3 regions of the Escherichia sp. XD33 genome follow, and region 1 is predicted to be linked to each of the others. Evidence: predicted binding sites of a transcription regulator. Region 1 holds the regulator's gene; each other region holds the start of a gene.
The links. Region 1 encodes Fur, which represses iron uptake genes when iron is present. Its sites were predicted from a motif close to ATAATAATGAGAACNACTATCAA; they were not measured.
Positions count from the first base shown of each region.

Region 2: a site for Fur is predicted at 883-905, ahead of efeU (iron uptake transporter permease EfeU). Genes of this name have one in related genera too.
Region 3: a site for Fur is predicted at 1,153-1,175, ahead of zupT (zinc transporter ZupT). Genes of this name have one in related genera too.

Region 1 is NZ_JAENDM010000011.1:18,769-21,043, reverse strand. It holds gene chiP (chitoporin) at 1-630, shown strand, start outside; gene chiQ (ChiQ/YbfN family lipoprotein) at 680-1,006, shown strand; gene fur (ferric iron uptake transcriptional regulator) at 1,090-1,536, opposite strand; gene uof (fur leader peptide) at 1,529-1,615, opposite strand; gene fldA (flavodoxin FldA) at 1,825-2,275, opposite strand, start outside.
Region 2 is NZ_JAENDM010000052.1:10,286-12,560, forward strand. It holds gene efeU (iron uptake transporter permease EfeU) at 1-825, opposite strand, end outside; gene putP (sodium/proline symporter PutP) at 1,367-2,275, opposite strand, start outside.
Region 3 is NZ_JAENDM010000031.1:45,091-47,365, forward strand. It holds gene K0778_RS17060 (glutathionylspermidine synthase family protein) at 1-254, shown strand, start outside; gene ygiD (4,5-DOPA dioxygenase extradiol) at 292-1,080, opposite strand; gene zupT (zinc transporter ZupT) at 1,223-1,996, shown strand; gene yqiD (protein YqiD) at 2,054-2,224, opposite strand.

The DNA.
Region 1 (2,275 bases):
ATCGCCGGTAGCCCGTTAACCACCAGCTACCAGTTCTACGGTACCCGCGATAAAGTTGACGATCGCAGCGTCAACGACCTTTATGACGGCACCGCCTGGCTGCAGGCGTTGACCTTTGGTTACCGGGCGGCTGACGTAGTGGATTTGCGCCTCGAAGGCACCTGGGTTAAGGCTGACGGTCAGCAGGGATACTTCCTGCAACGTATGACTCCAACCTACGCTTCCTCAAACGGTCGCCTGGATATCTGGTGGGACAACCGTTCTGACTTCAACGCCAACGGCGAAAAAGCAGTCTTCTTCGGTGCGATGTATGACCTGAAAAACTGGAATCTTCCAGGCTTCGCCATCGGCGCTTCCTACGTTTACGCATGGGATGCTAAACCTGCGACCTGGCAGAGCAATCCGGATGCGTACTACGACAAAAACCGGACTATTGAAGAGTCTGCATACAGCCTGGATGCGGTCTATACCATTCAGGACGGTCGCGCCAAAGGCACGATGTTCAAACTGCACTTCACCGAATACGACAACCACTCCGACATCCCAAGCTGGGGCGGTGGTTACGGCAACATCTTCCAGGATGAGCGTGACGTAAAATTTATGGTAATCGCACCATTCACCATCTTCTGATGCCCGACGCGGCAGGTTTTGTGCCTGCCGCACGTTTGAGGAATTTGCTATGAAAAAACTGATTCTCATCGCCATGATGGCATCGGGGCTGGTAGCTTGTGCGCAATCAACCGCACCACAGGAAGACAGCCGTCTGAAAGAGGCATACAGCGCCTGTATCAACACCGCGCAAGGTTCGCCGGAAAAAATTGAAGCCTGCCAGAGCGTGTTAAACGTGCTGAAGAAAGAGAAACAACATCAGCAGTTTGCCGACCAGGAAAGTGTCCGCGTACTGGATTATCAGCAGTGTCTGCGTGCAACGCAAACCGGAAATGATCAGGCGGTGAAAGCCGATTGTGATAAGGTCTGGCAGGAAATTCGCAGTAATAACAAATAAGTGAGAGCTGTAACTCTCGCTTTTCTTATTTCCCTTGCATAAAAAAGCCAACCCGCAGGTTGGCTTTTCTCGTTCAGGCTGGCTTATTTGCCTTCGTGCGCGTGCTCATCTTCGCGGCAATCGCCTTCGGCACAGTGACCGTAAAGATAGAGACTGTGGTTAGTCAGGCGAATGCCATGTTTTGCGGCAATTTCACGCTGACGCGCTTCGATGGAATCATCACTAAATTCGATAACCTTGCCGCAGTCGAGGCAGATCAGGTGATCGTGGTGATGTTGCTGTGTCAGTTCAAATACGGATTTACCGCCTTCAAAATTGTGGCGGGTGACGATACCAGCGTCGTCAAACTGGTTCAGTACGCGATATACCGTAGCCAGACCAATTTCTTCACCCATATCGATCAGACGTTTGTATAAATCTTCCGCACTGACGTGATGGTTGTCCGGCTCCTGAAGAACTTCCAGGATTTTTAAACGAGGAAGCGTTACTTTCAGGCCAGCTTTCTTTAGGGCGGTATTGTTATCAGTCATGCGGAATCTGTCCTGTTACTAAGCGGTTCACTTCATTAGAAGAAGTGACAGAATTTGCTCTTGAGATAATGCGTATCATTATAGAATTGCCACGCCTAAATGAAAACCACAAGTCCCTGGCAAATATTGTTAATAAAAACGTGGCATAGCTTACATTTACAACGGCAAGGCCACTTGAACACCGGGACATTGTACAGGTACAACAGCAAAAGTTACAAATTTGTAGCAATTATTTTGATTGGCATTATCTATTAATACGGCGTAGACATGAGTCTACGCCGCATCACATCAGGCATTGAGAATTTCGTCGAGATGCAACTCTTCAGAAATCTGTTTAACCCATTTTTCTACACGTTCAGCGGTCAGTTCCGGCTGACGGTCTTCGTCGATAGCCAGACCGACAAAGTGGTCGTCATCTGCCAGACCTTTTGATGCTTCGAAATGATAGCCCGCAGTTGGCCAGTGACCAACGATGGTTGCACCGCGCGGTTCAATGATGTCGCGGATGGTGCCCAATGCGTCGCAGAAATATTCGGCGTAATCTTCCTGGTCACCACAACCAAACAGCGCAACCAGTTTGCCATTGAAATCAATCTCTTCGAGAGTCGGGAAGAAGTCATCCCAGTCACACTGCGCTTCGCCGTAATACCAGGTTGGGATGCCCAGCAGCAGAATGTCATAAGCTTCCAGATCTTCTTTGCTGCTTTTTGCAATGTCATGGACATCGGCAACGTCTTTA
Region 2 (2,275 bases), on a different contig from region 1:
GGAGCGAGACGCTGTCGCCCCTGCGCGTGGTGGCAGAGCAAGTGCCACCAGCGCCGGGATGAGATAAATAAACCAGACGGCGACTTCGCTGACGCTCGGCGCTTCCTGATAGCCAAAAATCCCTTCCATCAGCGTGCCAAACAGCGAGTGAGTTGAGAGCACCGCACTCATATCGAAGGCGATTTCCTGAAAGTGGTTCCACAATCCGGCTTCATGAAATGCGCGAATGGCACCAGCTGCCAGCCCTGCGGCGACGAAGAGAATAAACAGGCTGGTCCATTTAAAAAATGCACCAAGATTGAGGCGAATACCGCCCCAGTAGAGCAGGAAGCCTAGCACCACGGCAGTAGCAAGACCGAGCATTGCACCCAGCGGCGGCCAGATCCCGACATCTTGTTGAAATGCCGCCAGCAGGAAAAAGACCGACTCCAGCCCTTCCCTTGCAACGGCAAAAAAGACCATCATCACCAGCGCCCAGCCATGATGATTTCCACGCTGCAATGCGCTATCGACTGCCTGTTCCAGTTGCACTTTGACGTTGCGCGACACTTTGCGCATCCAGAAAACCATCCAGGTAAGGATCACCACGGCGATCACCGCCACGATACCTTCAAACAGTTCCTGTTCTTTTTGCGGAAATTCGCCGGTGGTTTCGTTAATGAAGATACCCAAGCCCAGGCACAACGCAGCGGCAAGCAACACGCCAATCCACATCACACCAATCCATCGGCCTCGCTGGGTACGCTTAAGATAGCTGGCAATCAAACTGACAATCAGCGCGGCTTCAAGTCCTTCGCGCAACATAATGAGAAACGGAACAAACATGCCACCCACCCTTAAACGTTTTTCTGAGTCAATCTATGCAAAGAAAAGTAAATCGCAGTGATAGCGATTATCATTACGGTAAAGAAAAATACAAGCGGAATGTTTATAAAATGATGTTGAAATGTAAACAAAGAGAGGTAATGCCAGGGGATATAAACGATTATTCCAGGTACAAAGATGGGATTGTTTACAACGAGCCATGTGTTCTTGCCGGATGCCGCGTAAACGCCGTATCCAGCCGACAAAACTGTCCAGACTCAATGCATCAGAGCTTCCATGTAAAACTGATAAGCGGGTGTATCAAGCAATTTCGTCCATCCGCGATTATCAAATCTAACTTTTTGCCCGGAACATAATAACAGCTCGGGTGTTGGTGGCGTCAAAATCGCTGAAGCGTTCCCCGAAGGCCGGGACAGCAGGGGGCGGCGGCGATTGGCCGCCCCCTGCGCGCTCCCTGCACCATTCAATTTATATGGCGAGGCACATTAAGGGAGCGCAACCCGCTGCTGAAGCCAAACAAAACCGCCGCAGGCTAAGTCCCTTAGCTTTCCTGCAACCGTGACGGCGGAGCCGAATGATAGTGCGCATCGGCCTCGGCAAAGCGTTTTTGCATCGCCGCTGACGGCGCTTTACCCAGCAAACTAAACACTACAATCCCAATACTGCCGAAGATAAAGCCCGGAATAATTTCGTACAGTCCCAGCCAGCCGAACTGTTTCCAGACGATAACCGTCAGCGCACCGATGATCATCCCCGCCAGCGCACCGTTACGCGTCATGCGTGACCACATCACCGAGAACAGCACCACTGGACCAAACGCCGCGCCAAAGCCTGCCCACGCGTAGCTCACTAAGCCCAGCACGCGGTTTTCCGGGTTTGCCGCCAGCGCAATCGCCACCAGCGCCACCACCAGCACCATCACACGCCCTACCCACACCAGCTCTTTCTGGCTGGCATGTTTACGCAGAAACGCTTTGTACAAATCTTCGGTAATCGCACTGGAGCACACCAGCAGCTGGCAACTTAAGGTTGACATTACCGCCGCCAGAATTGCCGACAGCAGAATCCCGGCAATCCACGGGTTAAACAGAATTTGCGCCAGTTCGATAAACACACGCTCGGCGTTCTGATTTACCGCACCAGCCAACGCCGGATGATCGTTAAAGTAAGCAATCCCAAAGAAGCCGACAGCCACCGCCCCTGCCAGGCAGAGGATCATCCAGGTCATACTAATACGACGCGCATGGACAATGCTGTGGTGAGAATCCGCCGCCATAAAACGCGCCAGAATGTGCGGCTGCCCGAAGTAACCCAGCCCCCAACCCATCAGTGAGATAATGGCAACAAAGTTCAGACCTTTGAGCATATCAACGTTTTCGATGCTCTTTTGTTTGATCACTTCCAGCGAGTCACCAAAGCCACCGACACTGATAATGACGATAACCGGCGT
Region 3 (2,275 bases), on a different contig from region 1:
CGATCTTCTCCCGTGAAGGCGCAAACGTGTCGATCATTGAGAACGGCAAAACCATTGAAGCAGCGGAAGGTCCGTATGGCGAAGAAGGGATGATTGTTCAGCAATTCCACCCGTTACCGAAATTCGGCGACAGCTATATGCTGATTGGTAGCTGGCTGGTGAACGATCAACCCGCCGGAATTGGCATTCGTGAAGACCGTGCATTGATCACCCAGGATATGTCTCGGTTTTATCCACATATTTTTGTTGAATAAGCCACGATACCGGATGGCACTCGCCATCCGGTAATTGTTAGCCTATCTGCACCGACAGCATACTCAGGCTGCCCATTTCTATACCCTCAACCGGAATGGTAATTGGCTCCTGCCCATCCCACGCACCTAACACATACAACAACGGCAAATAATGCTCTGGCGTTGGGTTCGATAACGTGCCACCTTCATGGTCGAGGTAATTCACCAGAGGATGTTGTTCCACTGGCCCTTGCCACGTCAGATTCGCTTTCACATACTCATTAAACGACGTCGCCCACGGATACGGTGAACTATCACCGTGCCACTTCACTGTGCGCAGGTTATGCACCACGTTACCGCTGGCGACCAACATTATTCCTTCATCTCGCAGCGCTGCCAGTTTGCGCCCCATTTCGAAATGCCAGGCGGCAGGTTTGCTACTGTCGATACTCAACTGCACCATCGGGATATCAGCGTCAGGATACATCTTAATCAGCACGCCCCACGAGCCGTGGTCAAAGCCCCAGGCTTCTTTATCCAGCGTCACCGGGATCGGCGCTAACAGCTCAACCAGACGCTGTGCCAGCGCAGGCGAACCCGGAGCAGGATAATGCGTATCGTACAGCGCCTGCGGGAAGCCACCAAAGTCATGAATCGTGGGCGGCGTCTCCATCGCGGTCACTCCTGTTCCACGGGTAAACCAGTGAGCCGAAACCACCACAATCGCTTGCGGGCGTGGCAATGTCATCCCCAACTTCTGCCAGCTGCGGGTATACAAATTATCTTCCAGCACGTTCATCGGACTACCGTGACCTAAAAACAATGCTGGCATACGTGTTGAAGACATGATGATATCCTTAACTAAAGGTGTCATTTTGATATCCTCACAATACGCTTGTTCGGCGGAGTAAGAACCCGGATAACAATGATGATGATCATCAGTTATTTTGACGATCTGCCTGAAGGTGAAGATTTATAAGGAGTTGTCGATGTCAGTACCTCTCATTCTGACCATACTGGCGGGGGCAGCCACGTTTATTGGCGCGTTTCTCGGCGTTCTCGGGCAAAAACCCTCGAACCGCTTACTGGCGTTTTCGCTAGGTTTTGCGGCGGGGATCATGTTGCTCATCTCATTAATGGAAATGCTTCCTGCCGCACTAGCAGCTGAAGGAATGTCGCCTGTGTTGGGTTATGGAATGTTTATCTTCGGTCTGCTTGGCTATTTTGGCCTGGACCGCATGTTGCCACATGCTCATCCGCAGGATTTAATGCAAAAATCGGTGCAGCCGTTGCCAAAATCGATCAAGCGCACAGCCATTCTGCTCACTCTCGGCATCAGTCTGCATAACTTCCCGGAAGGGATTGCCACCTTTGTCACGGCGAGCAGCAACCTGGAGCTGGGATTTGGCATCGCACTGGCCGTCGCGTTGCACAATATCCCTGAAGGTCTGGCAGTGGCAGGCCCGGTTTATGCGGCAACGGGGTCTAAACGCACCGCGATTCTGTGGGCGGGGATTTCTGGACTAGCAGAAATTCTTGGTGGTGTGCTGGCGTGGTTAATCCTCGGTAGCATGATTTCCCCGGTGGTCATGGCGGCAATCATGGCGGCGGTTGCAGGAATTATGGTGGCGCTCTCGGTTGATGAATTAATGCCGCTCGCCAAAGAGATTGACCCTAATAATAACCCCAGCTATGGCGTACTATGTGGAATGTCAGTGATGGGATTCAGTTTAGTGCTGCTACAAACGGCGGGAATTGGTTAAAAACAACATCAGAAGTTGTCCAGCGCATGGACAACTTCTGCCAGCTTCACGAAAGCCTTATTCTACCTTTTCGGCTGTCTCTTCTCTCGTACTGTTTAAGTATTTGTTCCGCGCTTCAAGCAGTGCGTCTCTGTCCTGGCGAAACGCCCGACAATAACGTTTCAAATGCAGGAAATAACCCACCACAACCAGAGCAATCAATACAATCCAGTACCAGGCGATAAACATCCTTTTACCCTTAATATTTAACAATACTAAACATTTAGCGTATAAATTTCA